4 regions of the Micromonospora sp. LOL_023 genome follow, and region 1 is predicted to be linked to each of the others. Evidence: riboswitches for the same ligand, from Rfam matches in the RefSeq annotation. Region 1 holds a riboswitch; each other region holds the start of a gene.

Region 1 (7,248 bases):
ACGTGGCGATCATCGACCCGGTGCTCGCCGCCGACCTGCCGGCCGTGGTCACCGCCGACAGTGGTTTCGACGCGCTGACCCACGCCACCGAGTCGTACGTGTCGGTGTACGCCAACGACTACACCGACGGGCTCGCCCTGCAGGCGATCCGGTTGATCTTCGCCTACCTGGAGCGGGCGGTGCGCGACGGTGCCGCCGACCCCGAGGCCCGGGAGAGGATGCACAACGCCGGAACCATCGCCGGGATGGCGTTCGGCAACGCCTTCCTCGGCATCGTGCACGCCATGTCGCACACCCTCGGGGCGTCGTTCCACATCGCCCACGGCCGGACCAACGCGATCCTGATGCCGCATGTCATCCGGTACAACGGGGCCCGGCCGGGCAAGCTGTCCGGCTGGCCGAAGTACGAGCACTACCGGGCGCCGGAACGCTTCCAGGAGATTGCCCAGCTGCTCGGCCTGCCGGCGGCCACCCCCGAGCAGGGCGTCGAGTCGTACGCCGCAGCCGTCGAACGGCTGCGTGACGCCGTCGGCATCGAGCCGTCGTTCCAGGCCGTCGGGGTCGACGAGGTGTCGTTCCTGGCCAGCCTGCCGCAACAGGCGATGAACGCGTACGAGGACCAGTGCGCGCCGGCCAACCCACGGATGCCGATGCTCGACGACATGCAGGAGATCATGCGAACCTCCTACTACGGTGCCGACGCGGTGCCGGACCAGTGAGCCGGCAAGGACACCCGGCTGCGGTGCCGCTGACAAGGGACCGGTTCGCCTCCCGTCGAGGGGGGCGGGCGGTCCCGGCGTTCAGATCGTGATACTGACACAATTGCCGCAGGTCGGGCTGCCGCCCTCCGGCTGCTCGAGGCTGTGCCGAGCGTTCCTGGACACGCGTGGATCGTCTACCGGGATCTCTTCCGCAGAGATCACCCCGTCAGCGGTGACGACCATCAGGAAACTGGCCATCCGTTCGCTGAGGGTCCTGATGATACAGACGGCGCTGCCGGCGACCGCCGGCCTGACGCGTACGCGGATCTGCGCCGGTCCGTCACGCTGATACGGCTTCAAATGAGAGTTGAGTACGTACACGGGTTCTCCGGCGGCGCGGTATCCCACGACGCCGAACCGATACCCTTCGTCGTAGCCTGCGCACGACGACGCTGCACCTGCGAGTATCAACCCGAGGTGCGGGTCCGTGTCGACGTTGTTCAGGTGGGCTGTCGCGCATGACGGGTAGAGCCACGGGGTGTGGGGCACGACGGGCCCAGTTGTCGTGCTGACCTGGGCGAGTTTGGCGTCCTCCTCGTTCGGGTGGTTCAGGGCGGTGGCGCTTTGCCACGGCGGCGGTGAGGTGCCGGTCGCGCCGAGCAGGATTGCCAGCTGGAACCGGGCTTCCGCGCCGGGTGCGCATTGGGTACGCCACTGTGCGCAAGCTCAGCCGAAGCTCCTCGGCGGCTGTCGTAGTGGGACGGACCGATCCCGGGGGTGAACTTCGCCTGACCGGCACCTTCCGGATGATTTTCGGCACCGGCGGCGCGCGAGGGCCCCAAGTGCCCAGCCCTGTGGCTGGCCGGAGGCTACTTCCAGCGCGGCGCGGGAAACCGGTGCGGCCCGAGCCGGCCCGGCAAGGCCCGGTGGCCCGGACCGCCGGCGGTGGCCCACTCGGCGACCGCTGACAGGGTCGCGTCGTCGAGGATGTCGCCCAACCACACCGGCCGGGCACCGAGCCGCCGGGCCAGCGGTGTCGGCTGCACCACGACCACGTTGGACCGCTCGCAGGCGTTCAGACAGTCGGCCACCTGCACCGGGACCGCAGAACGCAGCAGCGCGAGCTGCCGGTCATGGTCGATGTCGGGATGCTTGCGTACGGTGCCGCAGCAGCAGCCCCGGCACACCGTCACCCGGGCGGTCTGCCCGAGAGCCGGCTCCGGCGCGGTGGCGCCGGCGGTCACGCCGTGTCGGCGAGTACGGGCCGTCGACCGGCGACCTTCGCCGGGGTGAGCAGTAGGCCGAACACCACGCCGAGGACCGTCCACATCGTCGCCAGCTGGGCCAGTGAGGCCAGTCGGAACTCCCACAGCAGCACCGCCGGGATGTCCGCCGGCACCTCGACGGCCGTCGCCGGCCACAGGGCCAGTAGCAGGGCGTACCCGATGATCGCGACGGCCGTCGCGACCACCGCCCGCAGCGGCTCCGGCCGGGACCAACCGGCCAGCCGACGGTGCACCAGCACCGCCAGCCAGCTGAGTGCCGCCGCCGCGATGATGAACGACAGGTACTGCCCGGTCCGTTGGTTGACCGTTGCCGGGTCGCCGACACCCGGCGGGTTGGCGGGGAACCGGATCGCCGGCAGCAACGCCACCACGACGAAGCCGAGTCCGGCGAGCAGACCGGCCCGGCGGAAGTCGTCGCGGCCGGGCAGCAGGTGCCGGGTCGAGGCGAAGACCACCGCGACGATCGACGCCAGGCACAGTGCGACCGCGACCGTCGCGACCAGCCCACCGAAGACCTGCATGACGCGGCTGACCAACTCGCCGTCGTGACTGTGCCCGCTGGCCCCGCCGGCCGCCCGGCTCTCCTCGACGACCAGCGCCGATTCGATCTGCGGCTCGACGATCAGCAGGGCCGCCACCGAGCCGGCCACCCCGGCGGCCAGCCCGGCCGCCAGGCCACGGCGCAGCACGGTGCCGAACGAAAGGGTGCGCATCGTCGCCGCCGTGCTCAGTGGCACGGTACGCCGAGCGCGTGCCGGCCGTCGTGAGTGAACTCGTGCACGAACTCGGCGGCACCTGCCAGGACGAGTCCGTTGTCCTGTGCGACCAGGTAGATGACGACCGCCGCCACCGCGGCGAGCAGCCAGCCGGCCAGCGGTACGCGGATGGTGGGGGTGGTGCTGGCGGCGTCGCCGCCGACCGAAGATGCAGACATGCCAGGGAATCCTCTCGTCCATGCCTCGTGGCGATGCGGTGCGTGCCACGGCCGGTCTCCTGGCTCCCGGATCGTCGCGATCGTCCCGCCTTCCCAAGCCGCCGTGTGGCGGCCCAGTGGCGTGGTGGAACGGACACTCCCCGGTCACAGTGGCGAGGACCACGCCGGAATTACACCGGCTTCCCGAGCACCGTGGCGTCCGCAGCGTACCGCCGAATCACCGGGCCGGACAATGGCCACCGCCGGGACCAGCAGCGGGACCGGCGCCACATTGACGGTCGAGGCGCCGGTGGGGGAGCATGGCCGGTACGAGCGGTGCGCGGAGGAACCCGGTGCGAATCCGGGGCGGTCCCGCCACTGTGACCGGGGAGGCACGTCCCCTTGAGACAGCCACCGTCGCGACGCGGCGGGAAGGCTGGGACGTGGCGACGATCCGGCAGCCAGGAGACTCCGGCCGCTCACAGGTTCACCGGCACGCGGGCGTGGATACCCGCGGGAGGGATTCACCATGCACCGCTGTCGGCACGCCCGATGAGGCCGTATCCGTTCACCGCCGTGGTCGGCCTGCCCGACCTGCGGCAGGCCCTGCTGCTCGCGGCGGTGCATCCCGGCATCGGCGGGGTGCTGATCCGTGGCGAGAAGGGCACCGCCAAGTCGACGATCGTCCGGGCGCTGGCCGGGCTGCTGCCCGAGGTCGACAAGGTGGTCGGCTGCCGGTTCGCCTGCGACCCGGCCGCACCCGATCCGGGCTGCCCAGACGGGCCGCACACCGCGCCGGCGGCCGGACGTCGGCACCCGGCCACCCTGGTCGAGTTGCCGGTCGGGGCCACCGAGGACCGGGTGGTCGGCACCTTGGACATCCAGCGGGTGCTCAGCGCCGGGGTCAAGGCGTACGAGCCGGGGTTGCTCGCCGCCGCCCACCGGGGTCTGCTCTACGTCGACGAGGTCAACCTGCTGCCGGACCATCTGGTGGATCTGCTGCTGGACGCCGCGGCGATGGGGCGGGCGCACGTCGAGCGCGACGGGGTGTCGGTCAACCACGCGGCCCGGTTCCTGCTGGTCGGCACGATGAACCCGGAGGAAGGGGAGCCGCGGCCGCAACTGTTGGACCGCTTCGGGCTGGTCGTGTCGGTGACCGCGCCGACGCAGGTGAGTGACCGGGCCGAGGTGGTGCGTCGGCGGCTGGCGTACGAGGCCGACCCGGCGGCGTTCGCGGCGACCTGGCGGGCGGCCGACGACCGGTTGGCGCACCGGGTACGTAGTGCGCGGGCGGCGTTGCCGCAGGTCACCTTGCCCGACGCCGAGATCAACCGGATTGCCCGGATCTGTCTGGCGTACCAGGTGGACGGGTTGCGCGCGGACATCGTGATGGCCCGGGCATCCATCGCGTTGGCCGCCTGGCGTGGACTCGCCGCCGTGACCGCTGCCGAGGTACGCGACGCCGCGCGGCTGGCGCTGCCGCACCGCCGCCGTCGGGATCCCCTCGATCCGCCCGGGACGGACGAACAACGCCTCGACGAGGTGCTGCGCGACGAGGGCGGCGACGACCCCGACCCCGACCCTGGTCCGCCGTCGCCACCGGACCCGTCGCCCCCACCGGACCCGTCGCCGGCTGACGCACCGGTGTCGTCGCCGGCTGCCGGATCTGGAGACGACGCCGGTCCTTCCGGTGACGTTGGACCTCCCGACAGCGCCGGATCACCCGTGACCGACGGAGGCTCCGAGGCTGACCCGTCGGGCGGAGCGCAGGCCGGCGGTCCGCCGCCGGTAGCGGCCGGGCCGGCGTACCGGCCGCAGCGGTTGCGGCTGCCCGGCCTCGGCAAGGGCGGCACCCCCGGCCGGCGGTCGGCGGCCCGCGCGGACCGGGGCCGGGTGGTCGGCGCCGACCACCCGCGTGGTCGACTGTCCGGTGTGCATCTGCCGGCGACCCTGCTCGCCGCCGTGGCCCGTGGCTCCCGTGGCATCACCTCCGCCGACCTGCGCGAAGCCCGCTACGTCGGGCAGGAGGCCAACCTGATCCTGTTCGTGGTCGATGCCTCCGGGTCGATGGCCGCCCGGCAGCGGATGGCGGTGGTCAAGACCGCTGTGCTGTCCCTGCTGCGTGACGCCTACCATCGGCGGGACCGCATCGGCATGGTCACGTTCCGGGGTGCCGGTGCCGAGGTGGTGCTGCCACCGACCAGCAGCCACCAGGTCGGAGTCGCCAAGCTGACGCAGTTGCGCACCGGGGGGCGTACCCCGATCGCAGCCGGTCTGCGCGCCACGGCCGCCGTCATCGACGCGGAACGCCGCCGCGACCCGCGGCGGCGGCCACTGGTCCTGCTGGTCACCGACGGCCGGGCCACCAGCGGACCGGACCCGGTGACCCTCGCACCGCTGTTCGCCGGCACCACCATGGTGGTGCTCGACTGCGAGTCCGGCCCGGTCCGGCTCGGACTCGGCCGTCGGCTCGCCAGTGGATTCGCCGCTGAGTGGCTTCCGCTGGCGGCACTGGCCGCCGGGTCAGCCGACCCCGACCGGACCGTACGGAGGGCAGCCTGATGCCGCAGGGCAAGCCGGAGTATGTGCCCGACGACGGGCTGACCACCCGGGCGCGGCGCCGCCAGCCGGTGCTCGCGGTACACACCGGGGCAGGCAAGGGCAAATCGACGGCCGCCTTCGGGATGGCGCTGCGTGCCTGGTCGGCCGGCTGGCCGGTCGTCGTCTACCAGTTCGTCAAGTCTCCGAAGTGGAAGGTCGGCGAGGAGGCCGCGCTGCGCGCCCTCGGCGATTGCGCCAAGGGCGCGCCGGTGACCTGGCACAAGATGGGGGAGGGCTGGTCCTGGATCCAGCGTCCCGGCACCGAGCGCGACCATGCCGCAGAGGCCGCCGAGGGCTGGGCGCAGATCCGCCGTGACCTCGCGGCGCAGGCGTACCGCTTCTACGTGTTGGACGAATTCACCTACCCGATCAAGTGGGGCTGGGTCGATGTCGCCGAGGTGGTGTCGGTGCTGCGGGACCGGCCCGGCAGCCAGCACGTGGTGATCACCGGCCGCGACGCCGCCAGCGAGCTGGTCGAGCTGGCGGATCTGGTTACCGAGATGACGAAGGTCAAGCATCCGATGGACGCCGGACGCAAGGGCCAGCAGGGCATCGAGTGGTAGCGGTGCCCCGGGTGGTGATCGCGGCTGCCGGCTCCGGTCACGGCAAGACCACCGTCGCGACCGGGCTGCTCGCCGCGTACGCCGCCCGAGGGGTGCGGGTCGCCGGCTTCAAGGTCGGCCCGGACTACATCGACCCCGGCTACCACACGCTCGCCGCAGGTCGGCCCGGCCGCAACCTGGACCCGGTGCTGGTCGGCGAGGACCTGATCGGCCCGCTGTTCGCCCACGGGGCGGCTGGCGCGCAGCTCGCCGTCGTCGAGGGCGTCATGGGGCTCTACGACGGCCGGGTCGGCGCCGGTGACTTCGGCTCCACCGCGCACGTCGCCGCCCTGCTGGCCGCGCCGGTGTTGCTGGTCGTCGACGCCTCCGGGCAGAGTCGGTCGGTCGCCGCTCTGGTCCACGGCTTCCGGTCGTTCGGGCAGGTCCGGATCGCCGGGGTGATCCTCAACCGGGTCGGCTCGGATCGGCACGAGCAGGTGTTGCGCGACGCGTGCGAGGAGGTCGGTGCCCCGGTGCTCGGCGTGCTGCGCCGACATCGGTCGGTCGACACACCGTCGCGGCACCTCGGGCTGGTACCGGCGGTGGAGCGGGTGGCGGCGGCGACCGCGTCGGTGGGCTCGCTGGCGGAGCTGGTCGCCGCGTCGGTCGACCTGGCGGCGGTGGCTGCGGTGGCGGCCAGCGCCCCGGAACTGACGGCGACCCCCTGGTCGGCGCCGGCGGCGACCGCCGACGCGCAGTGCTCCGATGCGTTCCCCGACGGGCGGTCCGAGGCGGTCGTCGGCCGGCCGGTGGTGGCGGTGGCCGGCGGTCCGGCGTTCAGCTTCGGCTACCCGGAGACCGTCGAGCTGCTCGCCGCCGCCGGGGCCGACGTCCACCAGGTCGATCCGGTGCGCGACGAGCGGCTGCCCGCCGGCACCGCCGGGTTGGTCGTCGGCGGCGGCTTCCCCGAGGTGTACGCCGCCGAACTGGCCGCCAACGTCGGACTGCGAGAGCAGGTCGCGGCACTGGCGGCCACTGGTGCTCCGGTGATCGCCGAGTGCGCCGGTCTGTTGTGGCTGTGCCGGACCCTCGACGGGGCGCCGATGTGCGGGGTTCTACCGGCTGACGCGGGGATGGCACCCCGGCTGACGCTCGGCTACCGGGACGCGGTGGCGTTGACCGACAGCGCGGTGATGCCGGCAGGG
Region 2 (6,378 bases), on a different contig from region 1:
AATGTCGACGGTCGACTTTCAGGATCGGGTGTCGTCGTGTCGGTGGCAGCGCGACTGCGCCGAGGATCTGGTGGCTGGTCATGGTCGGATCGTGGCCGAGTTCATCGACGAGGGTGTCTCCCGTCGGGTGGCGTGGCCGGATCGGCCGCAGACGGCGCGGCTGCTCGCCGCTTTGGGGGACCCGGCGCGGGGGTTCGACGCGATCGTCGTGGGCGAGTACGAGCGTGCCTTCCATGGTCAGCAGCTTGAGCAGTTGACCCTGATCCTTGTCGGGCATGGTGTGCAGTTGTGGTTGCCGGAGACGTACGGGCCGGTGGACTTCGACAATCCCCGGCAGTTGGCGTTGCTGGACCTGCTTGGTGTGCATTCGCAGCGGGAGGTGTCGCGGGCGCGGTATCGTACGATGGCGGCGATGCGCGCCTAGGCCGAGGTGCAGGGCCGGTATCTCGGCGGCCGGCCGCCGTACGGCTATCGGCTGGTTGACGCGGGTCCGCATCCGAATCGTGGTCACGCCGCCTGGGATCGGCGTCTGCATCGTCTGGAGCCTGATCCGGTCACTGCGCCGCGCGTGCGGTGGATCTTTGCCCAGCGGCTTGCCGGTCGCAGTGTGGCCCGTATCGCTCGTGCTCTCAACGACGCCGGTGTTGCCTGCCCGTCCGCCGTTGATCCGGGACGTAACCGGCACCGCAGTGGCCGGGGTTGGATGCTGACGACGGTCGCGGCGATCCTGGCCAATCCCTGTTACACCGGCCGTCAGGTGTGGAACCGGCAGCGTGCCGACCGCGACGGTGTCGAGCCTGAGGGCCCTGTTGCTCGAGGCCGCGAGGTGCAGTGACGCAACGGGGCTCCGCAGTGGGTCGTTTCCGGTCAGGTCGTTCATCCGTCGTTGGTGAGTGAGGAGCGGTTCGTCGCGGTCCAGGCGATGCGTACCGCGCCCGTCCCTGCGGATGGCGTTTCTCGCCGGTATCTCCTGGCGGGGTTGGTGTGTTGGGAGGTCTGTGGCCGGTGCATGGACTCCCATTGGGTGCATGGCCGTCCCGGTTACCGTTGCCGCCACGGCCACACGAGTAGCCGTACGACGGTCTCGCCCTGGCCGAGGACCCTCTACGTCCGGGAAGATCATCTCCTCGACGCACTCCGCTACGACCGCGGGCTGCACCGTCACCATCCCGCGTTGCGCTGCGTGGACCTGGGCAGGGTTGCCGCCTACCTTCGTGACAACGACATGATCGTCGTGTGACTACTTCGCCCGAGTTGTCGACACCGCGACCGCGACATACCTGCTCGATCCGGCAGGGAGCTTCCCCGCCACCACCACAGCGAAGATCCCCGTCCAGCGGGACGGGGATCACCAGTAAAGCGAGTAGGTATCACCCTTCGTGCGGAAATAACGTGTCCGAGCCGGAGTTGATCTCCAACTACATGATCGTTCTGCGTGATGAACTGGTGCTCACGTAGCGAATAGCTACTCCAGACCCCTATGGCCCCAGGCGGGCATCCCCGATTCGTTGACCGGTATTGGGCTCTGCGGTGTCCCGTGCGGCGGACCCTGGCGCCGGCGCGACGGCGCGGCCCGTACGATGGCGGGCGGTGCTGGTTCGTCCCGTCCGCGAGTTGGGCGGGGCGTCGTAAGAGGGAACCCGGTGCGAGTCCGGGACTGCCCCGCAGCGGTGAGTGGGAACGACCGCCGTCAACGAAGCACTGGACCGCAAGGTCTGGGAAGCGACGGCCAGTAGGCGACCAACGTGTCACGCCCGCGAGTCCGAAGACCTGCCAGCGCTGCGTACACCGCCTGGTGTGCGCCGCCGGCGGCCTCTCGGGAGGGCTAGGGCGGAAAGCCGGGTGCCACGCCGTGCCCTGCCTTCCTCCCCTCCCGTGTCCGTCGGGCACTTCGAGGGAAGGACCCATTGGTGACTACCGCATTCGGGCAGAGCACCGTGCTCGGCTATCCGCGCATCGGTGCCGACCGTGAGCTGAAGAAGGTCCTCGAGGCCTACTGGGCGGGCGGCATCGACGCCGAGGAATTGGAGAGGATCGCCGCTGAGCTGCGGTCCGAGGTCTGGCGGACGCTAGCCGACGCCCGGCTCGACGCGATCCCGTCGAACACATTCTCCTACTACGATCACATGCTCGACACCGCCGTCGCCGTTGGTGCGATCCCTGGCCGGTTCGCCCGGCTCGGCCTCGGCGAGTTGGACACCTACTTCGCGATGGCCCGAGGCGTCGACGCCGAGCCGGCGCTGGAGCTGACCAAATGGTTCGACACGAACTACCACTACCTGGTCCCGGAGATCGACCCGGGCCTCGTCTTCCGTCCGAACCCGGCGAAGGCGTTGGGTGAGTACGCCGAAGCCCGTGAGCTGGGTATCACCACTCGACCGGTGTTCGTCGGGCCGGCCACGTTCCTGCTGCTGGCCAAGGGCGACGACCCGTTCTCCCGGCTGGACGAGCTGGTCGAGGTGTACGTCGATATCCTCGCCGCGCTGGCGGCTGCAGGGGTGGACTGGGTGCAGTTGGACGAGCCGGCCTACGTCGCCGACCGCACCCCGGCCGAGATCGACGCCCTGCGCGGCGCCTACGCCCGCCTCGCGGAGGTCACTCAGCGGCCGAGGATCTTCGTAGCCACCTACTTCGGCGAATTCGGTGACGCTCTGCCCGCGCTGCTGGGCACGTCGGTGGAGGCGATCGGTCTGGACCTGGCGGCCGGGCCGGGAAATCTGAACCGGCTCGCCGCCGCCGGGCCGCTGCGTGGCCGGACGATCGTCGCCGGGCTGGTGGACGGCCGCAACATCTGGCGTACGGACCTGCATGCCGCCGTCTCGGTCGGAGCGAACATCGCCGGGCTGGCCGACCATGTCGCCGTCGCCACTTCCTGTTCGCTGATGCACGTCCCGGTCGACCTCGCGGTCGAAGGCGGACTCGACCCGGAGCTGTCCGCCCGGCTGGCGTTCGCCCGGCAGAAGGTCGATGAGGTGGTCCTGCTCGGCAGGGCGCTGCGCGACGGCATCGCCAACCTGCCCGCACCGCTGCCGGTCGCTCCGGTCGGGTGGCGGCGCGGCGACGTGCGTGTCCGGCTGGCAGCCCTCGGCCCCGCCGACCGGCAGCGTGGCGACTACCCGGATCGGGCGGCCGCGCAGCAGCAGCGGCTGGGGCTGCCGGAGTTGCCGACGACCACGATCGGGTCGTTCCCGCAGACCGACGAGTTGCGTAGGGCCCGCGCCGCGTACCGGGCTGGTCGGCTCGACCACGACGGCTACGTCGAGCGGATGCGCGCTGAGGTCGAGCATGTCATCCGACTGCAGGAGAAGCTGGGCCTGGATGTGCTGGTGCACGGCGAACCGGAACGCAACGACATGGTGCAGTACTTCGGCGAACAGTTGGACGGTTTCGCGGCTACGGAGCATGGTTGGGTCCAGTCGTACGGCTCCCGCTGCGTGCGTCCGCCGATCATCTACGGCGACGTGGCCCGCGTGGCCCCGATGACGGTCGACTGGTCCACCTACGCCCAGTCGCTCACCAGCAAGCCGATCAAGGGCATGCTCACGGGGCCGGTCACGATCCTGGCCTGGTCGTTCGTCCGTACCGACCAGCCGCTGGCCGACACCGCCGACCAGGTCGCACTCGCCCTGCGCGACGAATGCCGTGATCTGGAGGCGGCCGGAATCCGGGTGATCCAGGTCGACGAACCGGCCCTGCGGGAGACCCTGCCGCTGCGCAGGGCAGGCCAGCAGGCGTACCTGGACTGGGCGGTCGGCGCGTTCCGGCTGGCGACCAGCGGCGTCGCCGATGACACTCAGATCCACACCCACCTGTGCTACTCGGAGTTCGGTGAGGTCATCGCCGCGATCGACGCGCTGGACGCCGATGTGACCAGCATCGAGGCGTCACGCTCGAAGATGGAGGTCCTCGACGATCTGGCTGCGATCGGCTACCGGCGCGGTGTCGGCCCCGGGGTGTGGGACATCCATTCGCCCCGGGTGCCGTCCCGCGACGAGGTGGTCGAGGCCCTCCGTAGGGCAGCTGCGGCCATGCCGGCCGGGCGGTTGTGGGTCAATCCGGACTGTGGTCTGAAGACCCGCGGCTACGCTGAGGTCGAGGCGTCGCTGCGGCATCTGGTCGTCGCCGCTGCGCAGCTGCGCGGGAACTGACGAGGCTGGCGCCTGGGCGGACACCACGTAGGTGTCCGCCCGGGCCGGACCCGGTAGGTCATGAACGGTGAGTTCTTCGCCTGGCCTACGGATTCGGCGGGCGCTGATCTATCGGCGGGCGCTGATCTACAAGCCATGGAGTCACGCTACGCCGAACTGCTCACCGTGCTCGCTTCTGGCGGTGTCCGTTCAGCAGCGCGCCGTCCAGGACGGCGGACGGGTCGGCGCCAAGATCGAGCCGGTCGGGGGTGACGCCGGCACGCACGAGCAGGTCACCGAGTGCTGCGATCATGGCACCGTTGTCGGTGCAGAGCCGTACCGAGGGCACGCGGAGCCGGACGCCGGCGGTGGCGCAACGGTGTTCGGCGAGGGCGCGGACGCGGCTGTTCGCGGCGACGCCACCGACGAGCAGGAGCGTGTCGACCTGGTGGTCCCGGCAGGCGGCCAGGGCCTTGCGGGTGAGAGTGTCAGCTACGGACTCCTGGAATGACGCGGCGATGTCGGCTATCGGCAGGGGGTGTTCGTGGTGTTTCTCGACCCAGCGGGCTACCGCAGTCTTGAGGCCGGAGAAGGAAAACTGGTAGGGCGGGTCAGCCGGCCCGGTCATCGGGCGGGGGAAAGCGATCGCGCCAGGGTCGCCGTCGCGGGCCACGCGGTCGATGGCTGGACCGCCAGGGTAGGGCAGACCAAGCAGGCGGGCGACCTTGTCGAACGCCTCTCCTGCGGCGTCGTCGAGGGTGTCGCCGAGGTGGATGACTGGCTCGGTCGCGAGGTCACCGATCAGTAGCAGGGAGGTGTGCCCGCCGGAGACGATCAACGCGACGCTACGGGCAGGCAGCGGGCCGTGTTCGAGGACGTCGACGGCGGCGTGGCCGGCGAGGTGGTGAACGCCGTAGAACGGCACGCCGAGGCTGAGGGCGTAAGCCTTGCCGGCGGCGAGGCCTACCTGCACGGCGGTGGCGAGGCCGGGGCCGGCGGTGGCGGCGACGGCGTCGATCTGGCCGATGCCGATGCCGGCGCGGTCGAGGGCGTGGCGGACCATCGGGGTGATGGCGTGCAGGTGTGCGCGGGCGGCGATCTCGGGGACGACGCCGCCGAAGCGGGCGTGTTCGTCCATGCTGGTGGCGAGCGCGTCACTGAGGAGGACCCCGTCGGCGACGACTCCGACGCCGGTCTCGTCGCAGGAGGTCTCGATGCCGAGGACGATGGGCATCGGTCAGTCGCCCGGAGTCGTGTCGACGCCTGCGCCGACGCCGGGATGCTCGGCGCTGGCGGTGACGATTCTCCTGCGGAGTTTGGCCGGGATCCGGTCGACGTAGACGAGGCCGTCGAGATGGTCGACCTCGTGCTGGAAGCACCGGGCTAGGGTGCCGGTGCCGTCGAGCCGGATCTCCGTCCCGTACATGTCGAACCCGGTGACGGTGGCGGTGGCACAGCGGGCTAGGTCGGCGTGCCGGCCGGGCACGGACAGGCATCCTTCGACGTCGGTCGCCAGTCCCCGCTGATCGGGCAGGTGCAGGACCGGGTTGACGATCGCGGCGACAGTGTGGGCGCCGGTCGCGTCAGGGCAGTCGACGACGAAGATCCGGGCGTCGACGCCGATCTGGTTGGCCGCCAGCCCCACACCGTGCGCGGCGTACATGCTGGCGAACATGTCGGCCACGAGCCCGGCGAGGGCGTCGTCGAAGACGGTCACCTCGGCACAAGGGTGGTGCAGGACGGGGGAGCCGTGTCTGGTGATGGGGCGCGGGGTGCCGGTCGAGGTCTGCACAACTGCATTTTCCATGCAACTGCAATATTTTTGCAAGAAGCTCCCGTGGGTTTGTGGTCATGGCCTCGGTTTGCGGTGGCTCGGCGTCCGGTGCATCGCGCGCGTAGGTGACGACGCCGTCGTGTGTTGCACCTGGATCTGCCGTTACCCCGCCGGTCTGGGTGCGAGCCGCGGCAGCGGGTACAGGGGGCGCCCCGACCCACCTCCTCCTGTCACACATACGATGCAGTTGCAAGTTAATTGCAACAAGGGGGCGTTGGTGCGCACGGCGGAGATCAAGCAGCGGTTCCTGGCCCACTTCGCGGCGAACGGGCACACGGTGGTCCCGTCGGCTCCGCTGCCAGCGATCTCGGATCCCAACCTCCTGTTCATCAACGCCGGGATGGTGCAGTTCGTCCCGTTCTTCCTCGGCCAGCGGCCTGCGCCCTACCCGACCGCAGCTTCGGTGCAGAAGTGCAT
Region 3 (7,248 bases), on a different contig from region 1:
GAAGTCCTGGTGCCCGGCCGGGATCTGGGCGAGCAGGTCGGTCGGGTCGTCACCGGCGGACCTGGCGGGAAAGAGCAGGTCGACGCCGTACGGGCGACGCCCGCACTCGCGGTCGAGCCAGGCGAGATCCTGCTCGAGGTCGTCGGGGGACATCGAGGCCGCGCCGAGCACCCCGAGCCCACCGCCCCGGCTGACCGCCGCCACCACGTCGCGACAGTGGCTGAAGGCGATCACCGGCAGGTCGATGCCGATCCGTCGACACAGCGGGGTCACGACGACGTGCCCAGGGTCACCGCGCAGACCTCGCAGCCGTCGTCGTCGACGGTGCAGTTCGAGCCCGGCTGCGCCGCGACGCCCAGGTAGGCGTCGACCAGCGCGCTGACCGCGCCGAGCCGGCCGGTCGGCGGCGCCGGTCGGGTCGCGGCGAGGGCCGCGGCGTGCCCGGCGGCCAGTCCGACGACCGACGGGTCGACGATCTCGATGCCGACGCGGCCGGCCACCTCGGCGGTCACCGGGGTCATGCAGGTGCAGCCGAAGAGGATCAGGTCGGTGCCGTCCCGGTCGGCGGCCCGCAGACAGGCGGCGGAGATGGCCTCGACGACGTCGGTCTCGCCCCGGGCCATCCGTGCCTTGACCCCGGCGTCGGTACCGACCCGGTCCAGTTCCGTCTGGTCGGACAGGTAGTGCACCCCGACGGCGAGGGCACCGCCGGCGCAGCTGCTCAGCCGCTCGGCGTAGAGGTAGTCCATCGAGTCGGGCCAGACGGTGACGATGCTGAACCGCCGACCGAGCTGGGCCGCCCAGGCCAGGGACGCCTCACCGGCGCCGACGATCGGCACCGAGGTGGCAGCGCGCAGCCGGTCCACGCCGTAGTCGCCGAACGTGTCGATGTAGACGGCGTCGCAGCCGGCGACGATCGCCGCCTCGGCGATGTCGACCGTGCCGACCTCGGTGAGCAGATGCTCGTACGGGGTACGGGCGAACCGGCGCAGCCGTGGATCGACGAGTTCGGTGACGAGGCCGGGTGGATCGGGCAGCACCGGGGCCCTCTTCGCGTCGGAGTTGATGACCGCCAGCCGTCGCAGCTCACTCATGTCGACCTCCCGCCAAAAGTCTGACTTATCAAGGTCAGCAGTGTCAACGACTCCGTCCACCCCGGCTTCTAGCTTGACTAGCCGCTTGCGCGGGAAAAGTCGGATCTCTGATGAACGGGGAGGTCAGTCCGTCGCGGTGGCCGCCGCCGCCTGGGCGGCGTCGAGCCGGCGGCGCAGATGGTCGCGGTCCGGTTCGCTGCCGGCCAGCTCCAACGCCTGCCGGTATGCACCCGCCGCGTCGGCGTGCCGGCCGAGCCGGGACAGCAGGTCGGCCCGCGACGCCGGATAGAGGTGGTAGGTGCGCAGCCTCGGATCCCCGGCGATGTCGTCGAGCAGCACCAGGCCGGCGGCCGGGCCGTCACGCATGGCCACCGCCACCGCCCGGTTCAGCGCCACCACCGGCGACGGTGCGACCCGCAGCAGTACGTCGTAGAGGGCGACGATCTGCGGCCAGTCGGTGCCGGCGAGGTCGGGCGCCTCGTCGTGCAGGGCGGCGATGGCGGCCTGCAACCCGTACGGCCCGGGTGGGCCGCCGGTCAACGCCACCCGGGCCAGGGCACACCCTTCGTCGATCATCGGTCGGTCCCACCGGCTGCGGTCCTGCTCGTCGAGCAGGACCGCGACCCCGTCCGGGCCGGTCCGGGCGTGCCGGCGGGCGTGCACCAGCAGCAGCAACGCCAGCAGTCCGGCCACCTCCCGTTGCGCGGGCAGCAGCCGCCGCAGGATGCGGGCCAGCCGGATGGCCTCCTCGGCCAGGTCCAGTCGTTGCAGGTCCGGGCCGGAACTGGCCGCGTACCCCTCGGTGAAGATCGAGTACACCGCCTGCAGGACGCCGGGAAGGCGCTGCTGCAGCTCGTCGATGCCGGGAACCCGGAACGGGATACGGGCGTCGCGGATCTTCCGTTTCGTCCGGACGATCCGCTGGGCCATGGTCGCCTCCGGCACCAGGAAGGCCCGGGCCACCTCGGCGGTGGTCAGCCCGGCCAGGCAGCGCAGGGTCAGCGCCACCCGGTCCTGCGCGGTCAGCGCCGGGTGGGCGCAGGTGAAGAAGAGCGCCAGTCGGTCGTCTGGCAACTCCTGGTCGCCGTCGGCCGACGGCGCCGGATCAGCCCGGTCCGCCTCGGCCTGCAGAACGGCCAGCCGCAGTGCCAGGTTGTGGTCGCGCCGGATCCGGTCGACCGCCCGGCGCCGGGCGGTGGTCAGCAGCCAGGCGCCGGGTCGGGTCGGTACGCCGGAGACGGGCCAGTGCCTCAGAGCCGCCTCGACGGCCTCGGCGGCGACCTCCTCGGCCAGGTGCAGGTCACCGAAGCGGCGTACCAGGGTAGCGAGCAGCCGGCCGTGCTCCTCCCGGAACACGGCCTCCACCGAGGTCCGCACCACGGCGACGGCTTGCTCGTCGCCGTGGTGCTCCCGCCGCCCGTCGGTGACCATCCGCGCTCACATCCCGAAGTCGGCGACCGGCCGCACCTGCACGGATCCGCCGTCGCGGGCGCCGGGTGAGCGGGCCGCCCAGTCCAGGGCGACGTCGAGGTCCGGCACGTCGATGATGTCGTACCCGCCGAGCACCTCGCGTGCTTCGGCGAACGGCCCGTCGGTGACGATCCGTTGCCCGTCGGCGTCGACCTTCACCGACGTGCAGGTGGTCAGGTCGGCCAGGGCGTTGCCGCTGACCCAGATCCCGGCGTCCTTCATCTCCTTGTCATAGGCCATCCAGTCCTCGACCGTGCACTGCGGCACGGTCGGCTCGGGGGCGTCGGTGGGCGCGCTGACGAACAGCAGCATGTACTTCATGGTTCTCCTCGCTGAGGCGTACGTCGCCATCTGCGGTAACGACGATCGGCGGACGGCCGGATCGACACCGTCACCTCAACTGTCTTGGGTCTGGTCCGGGCCAGCCTCGTCGGTTTCGGCGAGGATGCCGTAGAGCTTGCGGCGGGTCTCGTCGAGCACCCGGACCGCCCGCTCGCGCTGCTCCGCGTTGCCGTTCATCAGTACGTGCCGCAGCACCTGCATCGTCTGCATCCCGGACTCGCGTACATCGTGCCAGCTGTCGACGGTCTCCGGGGCGAGCTCGGTCCACGGAGCGGCCTGCGCCGCCTGCTCGGCCTCGGGTCGACCGGCGTCGGTGAGCGCGTAACGCTTGCGCCCGCCGCCGGCGCCTTCGGCGGCGCCGACGATCTGACCTTCGTCCTCGAGTAGTTGCAGGGTGGGGTAGATGGAGCCGGGGCTGGGGCGCCAGGCGCCCCCGGTGCGGGAGTCCAACTCCTGGATCATCTCGTAGCCGTGCATCGGCCTGTCGACGAGCAGGGCCAGCACCGCGGCCCGCACGTTGGGTCGCCGCCGCCCCCGACCGCCACCACGGCCGCCGCCCGCCCCCCGGCCGCCGAATGGACCGCCGGGTCCGAATGGCCCGCCCGGTCCACCGGGTCCGCCGAAGCCGGGCCCGAAGGGTGGGAATCCGGCGCCGCGCAGAAAGGCCCCCGGGCCACCGCGTGCTCTCTCGCGTCTCATGTAAACCTCCACTGCAGGATCATTGATACGTTGACGATATATCGTCAAGCAGTCGGCGACAACTCGATCTGCTGAGTGAAATACGTGACACCACGACACGACATGTAGGTACCCACCGCGAAGCCACCCACCAGATATAGTCCCGGACGCAACTGGTTCGGCCGGGCAGCCAGCCCGGCCGAGGCAACAGGGAACCCGGTGCGAATCCGGGACTGCCCCGCAGCGGTGAGTGGGAACGACCGCCGTCGAGCACACTGGGCCACCCCGGCCTGGGAAGTGACGGCCAGTAGGTGACTGGCATGTCCGGTCCGGCCCACAAGTCCGAAGACCTGCCGTTGTGCCGGATACGCCGAACGCGTACCCGGTGGTCCGATCGCCGCGCGGGACGGCCGACGGCTGCGACGCGTTGGCCATCGCGCGTTCGCGCCTGTCTGCCTGCCCGCTCGGCCTCCCACGAGGCGATGCCAGGAGGCACCACAGGTGACCGTCGTCACACATCCCGCCGCTACCGCACCGGCGGCCACGCCCGGCAAGCGGCCGACCCGAATCCGCGACCGATCGGGGACCGCCACGCCGGTCGACCCCGACCGGCTGCGCGACGCGGTACGGCAGCACGCCGACGGGCTCGCCGACGTCGACCCGGGGCGGGTCGCTGCCAGGACGCTCAGTGGTCTCTACGACGGCATCACCACCGCCGAGTTGACCCGGCTGCTGATCCAGACCGCGGCCGACCTGATCGGCGAGGACCCGCAGTACTCCCGACTGGCCGCCCGGCTGCTCGCCGACGAGATCGGCACCGAGGTCTGCCGGCAGGGCATCGGCTCGTTCAGCCAGGCGATCCGGCTCGGACACACCCACGGCCTCGTCGGTGACGAGACGGCCCGGTTCGTCGCCGACCACACCGCCGACCTCGACGCCGCCACCGCCCCGGCCGCCGACCGCCGGTTCGAGTACTTCGGGCTGCGGACCGTCTACGACCGCTACCTGCTGCGTCATCCCGCCACCCGGCAGGTGGTGGAGACCCCGCAGTACTGGCTGCTGCGGGTCGCCTGCGGACTGTCCCGCACCCCCGCCGAGGCGATCGGCTTCTACCGGTTGATGTCGTCACTGGCGTACCTGCCGAGCTCACCGACCCTGTTCAACTCCGGCACCCGGCACACCCAGTTGTCGTCGTGCTTCCTGGTCGACTCGCCCCGCGACGAGCTGGACTCGATCTACGACCGGTACGCGCAGGTGGCGAAGCTGTCCAAGTACGCCGGCGGGATCGGCATATCCTGGTCGCGGGTCCGCTCGCGGGGTGCGCTGATCAAGGGCACCAACGGGCTGTCCAACGGGATCGTGCCGTGGCTACGGACGCTCGACGCCTCGGTGGCCGCCGTCAACCAGGGCGGCCGACGCAGGGGCGCGGCCTGCGTCTACCTGGAGCCGTGGCACGCCGACATCGAGGAGTTCCTGGAACTGCGCGACAACACCGGCGAGGACGCCCGGCGCACCCACAACCTCAACCTGGCCAACTGGATCTGCGACGAGTTCATGCGCCGGGTCGACGCCGACGCCACGTGGTCGCTGTTCAACCCGGCCGACGTCCCACAGCTGCCCGATCTGTACGGCGCCGAGTTCGACACCGCGTACCGGGCCGCCGAGGCTGCCGGGCTCGCCGTACGCCAGATCAAGGCCCGCGACCTGTACGGGCGGATGATGCGCACCCTGGCGCAGACCGGCAACGGCTGGATCACCTTCAAGGACCGGTCGAACCTGCTGTGCAACCAGACCGGCGAACCCGGCAACGTCGTGCACCTGTCCAACCTGTGCACCGAGATCGTCGAGGTCTCCTCGGACGCCGAGACGGCGGTCTGCAACCTCGGCTCGATCAACCTCGGCGCGCACCTGACCCCGGCCGCGACCGGGGAGGGCGGCGCGGCAGGCGAGATCGACTGGGCGCGGCTGCGCGACACCGTCCATACCGCGGTGGTCTTCCTCGACCGGGTGATCGACATCAACTACTACCCGAGCACCGAGGCCGGCGCGTCGAACCCACGCTGGCGCCCGGTCGGCCTGGGCATGATGGGCCTGCAGGACGTCTTCTTCGCGCTCGGCCTGCCGTTCGACTCGGCGCCGGCGCGGGAACTGTCCACCCGGATCGCCGAGGAGATCTACCTGACCGCGTTGGAGACCTCCGCCGGACTGGCGCAGCGATACGGACCGCACCCGGCGTACCCGCAGACCCGGGCGGCGCGCGGGCACCTGCACCCCGACCTGTGGGGCACCGAACCGACCCAGACCGACCGTTGGACGGCGCTGCGGCAGCGGGTCGCCGCGCACGGGCTGCGCAACTCGCTGCTGGTGGCGATCGCGCCGACCGCGACGATCGCGTCGATCGCCGGCTGCTACGAATGCATCGAGCCGCAGGTGTCGAACCTGTTCAAGCGCGAGACCCTGTCCGGGGAGTTCCTCCAGGTCAACGCCGCCCTGGTCGGGCAGCTCAAGGCACGCGGGCTGTGGACCGAACAGATCCGTGAGCAGATCAAGCGGGCCGACGGCTCGGTCGCGCAGATCGCCGCCATCCCGGCGGAGCTGCGCGAACTGTTCCGCACCGCCTGGGAGCTGCCGCAGCGGGCGCTGATCGACCTGGCCGCCGCCCGCTCCCCGTACATCGACCAGAGTCAGTCGTTGAACCTGTTCCTGGCCGCACCGACGATCGGCAAGCTGTCGTCGATGTACCGGTACGCCTGGCAGTCGGGGCTCAAGACCACGTACTACCTGCGGTCGCGCCCGGCCACCCGGATCCAGCAGGCCACCGTGACCATCCCGGCGGTGGCCGGTGCCACCAGCGACGCCGAGGCACTGGCCTGCTCCCTGGAGAATCCCGAATCCTGCGACGCCTGCCAGTGACGCCCCGCACCCATCCGTTGGAGACCGCCACGATGACACCGAACCCGATGCTGCTCGATCCGGGCATGAGTCTCACCCTTCGCCCGATGCACTACCCGCACTTCTTCGACCGCTACCGCGACGCCATCAAGAACACCTGGACCGTCGAGGAGGTGGACCTGCACTCGGACCTGGCCGACCTGGATCGGCTCAGCCCGGCCGAGCGGCACCTGGTCAGCCGGCTCGTCGCCTTCTTCGCCACCGGCGACACGATCGTCGCCAACAACCTGGTGCTCAACCTCTACCAGCACGTCAACAGCCCTGAGGGCCGGCTGTACCTGTCCCGCCAGCTGTTCGAGGAGGCGGTGCACGTCCAGTTCTACCTGAATCTGCTCGACACCTACGTGCCGGACGAGACCGAGCGCTTCGCCGCCTTCGCCGCGATCGACAACATCCCGTCGATCAAGCGCAAGGCCGACTTCTGCTTCCAGTGGATCGACTCCATCTTCGAGCTACGCGAGCTGCGCGACCGCGACGACCGCCGGGCCTTCCTACTCAACCTGATCTGCTTCGCCGCCTGCATCGAAGGGCTGTTCTTCTACGGCGCCTTCGCGTACGTGTACTTCCTGCGGTCCCGGGGTCTGCTGCACGGACTCGCCTCCGGCACCAACTGGGTGTTCCGCGACGAGTCCATGCACATGGCGTTCGCCTTCGACGTGGTCGACACGGTCCGCCGCGAGGAACCGGACCTGTTCGACGACACGATGGTCGA
Region 4 (7,248 bases), on a different contig from region 1:
CGCCGAGGCGAACAGGCTGGTGCAGCCGAGCACGAATCCGAAACCGGGGCCGAACACCCGTCCGGCGAGTACGAGAAGAAAGAAGACTGTTTCGATGCCGGCGGTGCCGGCACCGAGTGGCCGGAGCGCGGCGTTGACCGCCGACAGTACGCCGAGCATCGCCAACGTCTTCGAGTCGATCCTGCCCGAGGTGAGTTCGCTGAGCACGATGGCGATGAGCAGCGGCAGGATCAGCACGAACATCAGCGGGGCGTCGGTGGTATGCGCGATCGCCGCCGGGTCAGGGGCGGCGAACAGCGGCCAGAAGAACATGGCCAGACCCGCGGCCGACACGAGGCCGAGGACCAGGGCACCGCGTGCCGGTATCCGCAGCAGTGCCCGGCGCGGCGGCACCGGTTCGTCGGCTGTTCCCGGGCTCATCTCGGTCCGTCAGCGAGCGCGGCGGCAACCTGGTCGACGGTGAGCCAGGGCTGCGGCGCGAGGACCTTCGCTACCTGTGGCGCGAAGGCCGGAGAGGCGGCGAGCACGTCGGTGGCGGATCCGTCGGCGACGATATCGCCGTCGGCCATCACCAGGACGCGGTCGGCGACGGCGGCCACGAACTCGACGTCGTGGGTGGCGACGACGACTGTCCGTCCGTCGTCGGCGAGGCGGCGGATCATCGTCGCGAAGTGCCTCTTGCCGGGGTAGTCGAGGCCGCGGGTGGGTTCGTCCAGCAGGACGGTGGTGGGTGCGGCGGTCAGCTGTACGGCGAGGACGAGGGCCAGTTTCTGCCCTTCGGACAGATCCCGAGGGTGCTGCTGGTCCCCGATGCCGGGTACGAGCCCGTCAAGCAGTGCCCGGCAGGTGCCGGCCGAGGAGCCGGACTCCCGGTCGGCCTGATCGCACTCCTGCTCGACGCTGTCGAGGTAGAGCAGGTCGCTGGCGGTCTGCGGGACGAGGCCGACGAGCGCGCGGGCCTGGTGCGCCGGCCGACTGCGGGGGTCGACCCCGCCGACGTCGACCCGCCCGCCCTGCCGCGGCCCGGATCCCTGCAGCGCCCACAACAGCGAGGACTTGCCGGAACCGTTGCGTCCCATCAGCGCGGTCACGGTACCTGCCGTCAGGTCAACGTCGACGCCGCGCACCGCGACGACCGGACCGTAGCGGACGACGATCTGTCGGGCCCGCAGCAGGAGCGGCCCGGCGGCGAGGGCGCGGGTCGGCGGCGGGCCGGCGGCGGCCAGCCGGGTACGCAGGTCGGCGGCGTGCCGGCGGGCGTCTCGTACCGACAGTGGTAGCGGCTGCCAGCCGACGAGGCGGCCCAGCTCGACGACGGGTGGGGCGACGTCGGCGGTGGCCAGGATCTCGCCCGGTGTCCCGGACCGCACGGTACCGTCGCCGGGCAGGTAGACGAGGTAGTCGGCGTACTGGACGACCCGCTCCAGTCGATGCTCGGCCACGACGACGGTGACGCCGAGGTCATGGACGAGTCGGGTGATCGCCGCGAGCACGTCCTCTGCGGCCGTGGGGTCGAGCGACGAGGTGGGCTCGTCGAGGACGAGCACCTTGGGGTGCGCGGTGAGCGCGGCTCCGATCGCGACCCGTTGCTGCTGCCCGCCGGAGAGGGTACGCAGCGGGCGGCGGCGCAGCTCGGCGATGCCCAGCAGGTCGAGGGTTTCCTCCACCCGTTTGCGCATCACGGCTGCGGGGACGGCGAGCTGTTCCATGCCGTAGGCGAGTTCCTCCTCGACGGTGTCGGTGGTGAACCCGGCCAGTGGGTCCTGTCCGACGACGCCGACCAGGTCGGCGAATTCGCGGGGTGGATGGTCCCGGGTGCTGCGCCCGGCGACGGTGACCCGGCCACTGAGTCGGCCCCCGGTGAAGTGCGGGACGAGTCCGTTGATCGCACGGAGCAGAGTGGACTTTCCGGCACCGGTACGGCCGGCGACCAGACACAGCTCGCCCTCGGCGATGCTCAGCGTCGCGTCGACCAGCGCGGGCGCTGCAGCCCCGGAGTAGGTGACCGTGACCGCGTCGAACTCGATCATCCGTGTGCCACCTCCTGCTGACGCTCGCCCCGCGCGGTGGGAGCGCCGGCTGTGTCCGTTTCACTCGGTGGCGGCGGTGCCAGCCACGCGGGCAGCGCGGCGACCAGGATCGCGGCGGCCGGCAGCGGTGCGATCTGCGGCCACTCCAGCGGGCTCAGCGACGGGTAGAGGTTGGCGGGGTCGACCCGGGTGGTCAGGTAGAGCCCGGCAGCCGCGACCAGCCCGCAGGCCGCAACCAGCAGCTCTGTGCCGGCGAACCGGTCCGGACGGTACGTGCTGCGGAGCACTCTCCGGCCGCTGACCGCCAGCCCTGCGGCGGCGACGCCTATCCCGGCAGCCAGCATCGGCAGTCCCAGAAAGCGGGGGGTGGTGGCGTCCATCAGTCCGTACATTCCGACGCAGACCCCACACAGACCGCCGATCATCAGGGCACCGGTCATCGCGTGCACCGAGGTCGGCTGAGGTCCGCGGCGGCCGTAGCCGCGGGAGTCCATCGCGGCGGCGAGGGCCAGCGACCGGTCGAGGGCGTCGGTGAGTACCGGGATGACGATGCCACGCAGTGCACGCATGCCGTTGCGTCGGGCACCGCGCAACCGCCGGGCCCGGCGTACCCGCAGCACGCTCTCCACGAGCTGCGGCGCGACGGACAGCGCCACCACGGCGGCTGTTCCGACCTCGTAGAGCGCGCTGGGTACGGCCCGTAGCAGCCGTTTCGGGTTGGCAAGCGCGTTGGCCGCGCCGAGGCAGATCACCATCGTGGCCAGCCGCAGCCCGTCGTATCCGCCGCCGAGTAGTTGTTCCAGGGAGACCGGCCCGAGTAGTCGGATCCCGGCCGCCCACTCGGGCAGTGGGATCTGCGGAAGGGTGAACAGGACATGGTCGCCCTGGCCCCCGCCGAAGACGACCCGGAACAGAATCCGGGAGCAGACGATGATCGCTCCGAGCCACAGGTAGAGCCGGAAACCGAGGGCCCACGGCGCGTCTGTACGGCGGGCGGCGACCACGTAACCGGCCACTCCGATGATCAGCGCGAGCAGCAGCGGATTCGTGGTACGGGTGGCGGCGGTGGCCAGCCCGAGCGCCCAGAGCCACCAGGCGCCCGGGTGCACCGCCCTGGGCGCCCGGGCGCCTGGCGTGGGCATCTATCCGTTCCGGCGTCGGCGGCGCGCGGTGACCACCGCGGCGACGGTGACCACGAACAGCAGGCCGGCACCGAGCACTGTCATGACCGGCACCCCGGTGCGCTGCGTGGACGTCCGGTCGACGTCCCCGGTCCACGCCTCGGTCCGGGCAGCGGGGTCTCCGGTCTGCACTGGTGCGGAAGCCTCACCCGCAGGGCTGGCCGACGGTGCGGTCGAAACGACAGGGGTGCCTGCGGTGGTCGATTCCGGCGACGACGGGCCTGACGTCCGTACGCCTGCGGGCGTGGTGGAGGTGGCCGGTGGTTGGCGGGTGGGCGCCCCGCCCGGCGGTGCCGGATCCGTTGGCGGTTTCGGGTCGGTCGGGGGCGTGGCCCTGGGCAGCTGCGGCGTTGCTGGCGGCGGGGCGGCAGACGGCGGGGTGACCGGCGGCGGTGGCGCGGGACGTACCGGGGCGATGCGGGGTGGCGGGCTGGTCGACGCCGTCCGGTTCTTGGCGAACGACCAGCCTTCGAAACTGCCGAGCGGAGGCTTACGCGCAAGCACGCCATGCTGGCTGTACGTCCAGGGTCCGCCGTCGGGGGCGTGCCAGTAGGACCAGTACGCGCTCGCCGGGGGCGTGTCGACGCACGCTTCCTCGGCGGCGGTCGGTCTGCCCTCGATCCGGCAGATGAACGATTCGCCCCAACGGGTGGTACCGGTGATCGAAACGCCGGCGTTCTTCAACGCGGCGTGGCCGGTGACCTGGTCGCCGACGGCGCACCGGATGATCGTCGGCCCGCCCAGTTCCTGAAAGTCGACGATGACGGTGACTCCGTTGCCATCCGGACAGTAGCCGGCCAGCCCGGCCGCTGCGGCTGGGCCGGCCGGCGCTAGGGCGGCACCGGCGGCGACAACCACGGCGATGAGCAGCCGCGCCGCACGGATCGACAGCGTCGCGCGTCGCGTCGCGCTGTCCACCCCGGCTACTGTGCCGGTCGTCATTGCAGTGTTTCCCTGCGGCGGCGGGTCACCAGGAGCAGGCCGACCCCGGCGACGATCGTCGCGCCGCCAAGCAGACCGTAGGCGGCGACCGGGGCACCGGTTTTAGGCAGGCGTCCGCCCGGAGGTGGAGTCGTGGCCGGTGTGCCGGTCGGGGTCGGGCTGGCGGTGACCGTCGAGGTGGGTGTCGGCGACGGTGTGCTCGGGCTGCTGGTGGGCGTCGGGGTGGGACTCGGCTCCGGGGTGGGACTCGGCGTGGCGCTCGGGGTGGGCGTCGCACTGGGGCTCGGTGTCGGCGTCAAGGTCGGGGTGGGTGCCGGGTCGCCGGTGCCGATCTGACCCAGCGGCACCTGCGCCAAGCCGAGGACCGCCTGGGCGGTGGCCCGGCGCCACTGGTCCAGTTCGGACTCGCCGATTCCGTCGGTGACGGCTGTGGCGAGCGAGTCCGGGGTATAGGCGATCGCGCCGACGTGTGCCGACGCCGCACCAGCGTTGGCGGTGGTGAGCTGTTGCGCGGCGACGAACCCGGCGGCCTGTCCGGCGGCGGTGTGCTCGCCGGCGGCGGCCAGTGCCTGCCCGGCCAGACCAGTGCTGTTGGTGTTGGGATAGTTGGTGAAGCCGGAGCCGTTGAAGGATCCGTCAGCCGCCTGCACCGACAGCAGCCACGATGTGGCCGCAGCCAGCGGCTCGGCGGTGCCGCTCGCTCCGGCGTCGGCGGCTGCCAGCAGAGCCTGCACCGCCATCGCCGTCGCGTCCACCTCCATGCTTTGCTCCGTCGCAGGGTCCGCCGAGCAGGCGTTGCCGGCCGCGCTGGGATACAGGCGGAACCCGCCGCCTGGGCACTGCTGCTTGACGAGAAAGTCGACCACCGGCTGCGGTACACCTCCGGAGCGGGCCAGTCCTATGACGGCCAGCGACTGACCGAACAGGTTCGACCCGGCGGTGGTGTCGAGATTGCGGTCGTACAGCCAACCCGTCCTGGTGCCGTGGTCGGTGCCGTAGATCAGGTCCAGTGTGCGCTGACGCCAGTCGTGTCCACCGAAATCGGTCGGATCGACACCGGCGGCGACGGCGGCCAGGAGCACCTTCGCCGTCGATCCGCCGGTGACGAAATCGCCCATCTCGGTCCGGATGGCGGCGTAGCCGTCGGCGTTGGCCGCGAGCGCCTCGGTGATGGCGGCGACAGCGGCCAGCTCGGTGCCGGTGGCCCGCAGCGCGAACAGCGCGTCGATCGTCAGTCCCCAGTCACTGCCGACGAAGCCCGGCAGACCACCGTCGACCAGTTGACCGGAAAGCCAGTGTGATCCGGCCTGCGCCGCTGCGGGAGTGGCGGCCAATCGCAGAGTCGGAGACCCGGCGGGACGGGCGAGAGTGACCCCAGCACTGGCGGCGACCACCGCGAGGGCGGCAAGCGCCGGCAGGACCCGACTGAGAAAGCCACGAACCATGGAGGGACCTTTCGGAGCGGTGACCGAAACCGCATCCGCCGGTCGCACGCGACCAAGGCCGATCCGGGCTCGATCCGTAGACCACGACGTGTTGAGCCGCTCACTCCACAGTCGGGCATTCCGGCTCGCGTACCGGTGCTCACAGGCACACCGGCGCGCATACGGCTGCGGGTCAGCGCCGGCCTCGCACCGGCTTCCCCCGCCTGGGAGCACATTCAGTTGTGACGAGCCGCTACCGAGTATGTCAGATCGGCAACCGCGGGCGTCCTCACCGGACGTCACGGGCGGCGGCCGATCGGATCGAATAGCGGATCTGCTCAGCGGTTGACAGCCACCGTGCCGAGTATGACCGGCGAAGCCACCGGCCCGATCAGGGCCGAGCCGTTGACGACCGAGAGGAGTCATGCCCACACTGTCCGCAGCAGTTCCGCACCTGTGCATCGATGGGGGAAGTCCGGTCGGAAGCCGGCGCTGGCCCGCAACGGTAGGCGGCGAACACCATGCCGCGAGCCCGAGTACCCGTCGACGTACCGCTGCTAAGGATGTCCCACCCGTCGTGGCCCACGGGTCGGAGCCACCCGGTCCACCCGGGTCGCATCGACGTATGGGCCGGAAAGGCGCCGCCCGATGGCCACCCACCGCCGTCACCGTCTCCGACTCGTCACCACCGGTGTACTCGCCGCTCTCGCGCTCACCGTGACCGCGGCCGCGCCGGCCGCAGCCACTCCACCTCAGACCCACAACCGCGTCGACGCCGCCGCTGGCTGGCTCGCCCGGCAGATGGTCGACGGAGAACGCTTCGAAGTCGTCTTCGGCGGCATCGCCTACCCCGATCAGGGCCTCACCATCGACGCGATCTTCACTTTCGCCGCAGCCAAGGAAGCCGACAGCTACGCGACCAACGCGATCACCTGGCTCGCCGAACCGGCGGTGATCACCGGCTACATCGGCGGCGGCACCGAGGCGTACGCCGGCGCCACCGCCAAGCTCGCGCTCGGCGTGCAGGTCCGTGGCCTCGACCCCACATCGTTCGGTGGCATCGATCTGCTCACCCGGCTCACCGGACTGATGACACCCTCCGGCCGCTTCTCCGACCAGTCCGCGTTCGGCGACTACAGCAACATGTTCAGCCAGTCGTTCGCCGTCATCGCCCTGGACCGGGCCGGCGGCGCGCCAGCGCAGGCCGTGTCCTTCCTGACCGCCAGCCAGTGCCCGGACGGCGGGTTCCCGCTCCAGTTCGCCCAGGCCACCTGCATCAGCGACGTCGACGCCACCGCGATGGCGATCCAGGCACTGGTCGCGGCCGGCGAATGGCACCAGGCCCAGACGGCCGCGCAGTGGCTGATCTCCGTACAGGCCACCGACGGCTCGTTCACCGCCGGCGGGGTCGCCAACGCCAACAGCACCGGCCTGGCCGCCCAGGCGCTGGTGGCGACCGGCCGGGTGCTGGCCTGGTGGCAGGCCCGTCAGTTCCTGCTGAACCTGCAGGTCGGCTGCACCGGTGCCATCGCCGACCGGGGCGCGATCGCCTACACCACCACCGGATTCGACCCCGCCACCGCACCCCGCGCCACCGCGCAGGCCGTACCCGGCCTGGCCGCAGCCAGCCTGGTCACCCTGTCTGCCAACGGCTCCCGACCGGACGCGCCG

What was found. Region 1 has a riboswitch for cobalamin ahead of ACFHVL_RS08935 (CbtB domain-containing protein). Riboswitches for the same ligand answer to the same signal wherever they lie in the genome.
Region 2: it holds a riboswitch for cobalamin, as region 1 does, so the genes downstream of both, metE (5-methyltetrahydropteroyltriglutamate--homocysteine S-methyltransferase) here and ACFHVL_RS08935 (CbtB domain-containing protein) in region 1, are expected to answer to the same signal.
Region 3: it holds a riboswitch for cobalamin, as region 1 does, so the genes downstream of both, ACFHVL_RS08030 (ribonucleoside-diphosphate reductase subunit alpha) here and ACFHVL_RS08935 (CbtB domain-containing protein) in region 1, are expected to answer to the same signal.
Region 4: it holds a riboswitch for cobalamin, as region 1 does, so the genes downstream of both, ACFHVL_RS12105 (LPXTG cell wall anchor domain-containing protein) here and ACFHVL_RS08935 (CbtB domain-containing protein) in region 1, are expected to answer to the same signal.

The regions. Positions count from the first base shown of each region.
Region 1 covers NZ_JBHMIM010000012.1:64,030-71,277, reverse strand. Annotated here, with positions in the region: gene adhE (bifunctional acetaldehyde-CoA/alcohol dehydrogenase) at 1-719, shown strand, start outside; gene ACFHVL_RS08950 (hypothetical protein) at 801-1,082, opposite strand; gene ACFHVL_RS08945 (hypothetical protein) at 1,571-1,894, opposite strand; gene ACFHVL_RS08940 (CbtA family protein) at 1,942-2,700, opposite strand; gene ACFHVL_RS08935 (CbtB domain-containing protein) at 2,715-2,921, opposite strand; cobalamin riboswitch at 2,953-3,131, opposite strand; cobalamin riboswitch at 3,244-3,372, shown strand; gene ACFHVL_RS08930 (VWA domain-containing protein) at 3,453-5,462, shown strand; gene cobO (cob(I)yrinic acid a,c-diamide adenosyltransferase) at 5,462-6,064, shown strand; gene ACFHVL_RS08920 (cobyrinate a,c-diamide synthase) at 6,058-7,248, shown strand, end outside.
Region 2 covers NZ_JBHMIM010000018.1:14,001-20,378, reverse strand. Annotated here, with positions in the region: gene ACFHVL_RS12155 (recombinase family protein) at 1-424, shown strand, start outside; gene ACFHVL_RS12150 (recombinase family protein) at 431-835, shown strand; cobalamin riboswitch at 1,578-1,793, shown strand; gene metE (5-methyltetrahydropteroyltriglutamate--homocysteine S-methyltransferase) at 1,911-4,148, shown strand; gene tsaD (tRNA (adenosine(37)-N6)-threonylcarbamoyltransferase complex transferase subunit TsaD) at 4,309-5,361, opposite strand; gene def (peptide deformylase) at 5,365-5,934, opposite strand; partial or broken gene ACFHVL_RS12130 (alanine--tRNA ligase-related protein) at 6,179-6,378, shown strand, end outside.
Region 3 covers NZ_JBHMIM010000010.1:114,367-121,614, forward strand. Annotated here, with positions in the region: gene ACFHVL_RS08005 (NAD(P)H-dependent flavin oxidoreductase) at 1-273, opposite strand, end outside; gene ACFHVL_RS08010 (aspartate/glutamate racemase family protein) at 270-1,094, opposite strand; gene ACFHVL_RS08015 (RNA polymerase sigma factor) at 1,218-2,525, opposite strand; gene ACFHVL_RS08020 (YciI family protein) at 2,532-2,885, opposite strand; gene ACFHVL_RS08025 (PadR family transcriptional regulator) at 2,961-3,605, opposite strand; cobalamin riboswitch at 3,742-3,957, shown strand; gene ACFHVL_RS08030 (ribonucleoside-diphosphate reductase subunit alpha) at 4,086-6,497, shown strand; gene ACFHVL_RS08035 (ribonucleotide-diphosphate reductase subunit beta) at 6,530-7,248, shown strand, end outside.
Region 4 covers NZ_JBHMIM010000018.1:6,012-13,259, reverse strand. Annotated here, with positions in the region: gene ACFHVL_RS12125 (ECF transporter S component) at 1-420, opposite strand, end outside; gene ACFHVL_RS12120 (ABC transporter ATP-binding protein) at 417-2,030, opposite strand; gene ACFHVL_RS12115 (energy-coupling factor transporter transmembrane component T) at 2,027-3,172, opposite strand; gene ACFHVL_RS12110 (hypothetical protein) at 3,173-4,153, opposite strand; gene ACFHVL_RS12105 (LPXTG cell wall anchor domain-containing protein) at 4,150-5,598, opposite strand; cobalamin riboswitch at 5,691-5,846, opposite strand; cobalamin riboswitch at 5,998-6,140, shown strand; gene ACFHVL_RS12100 (prenyltransferase/squalene oxidase repeat-containing protein) at 6,226-7,248, shown strand, end outside.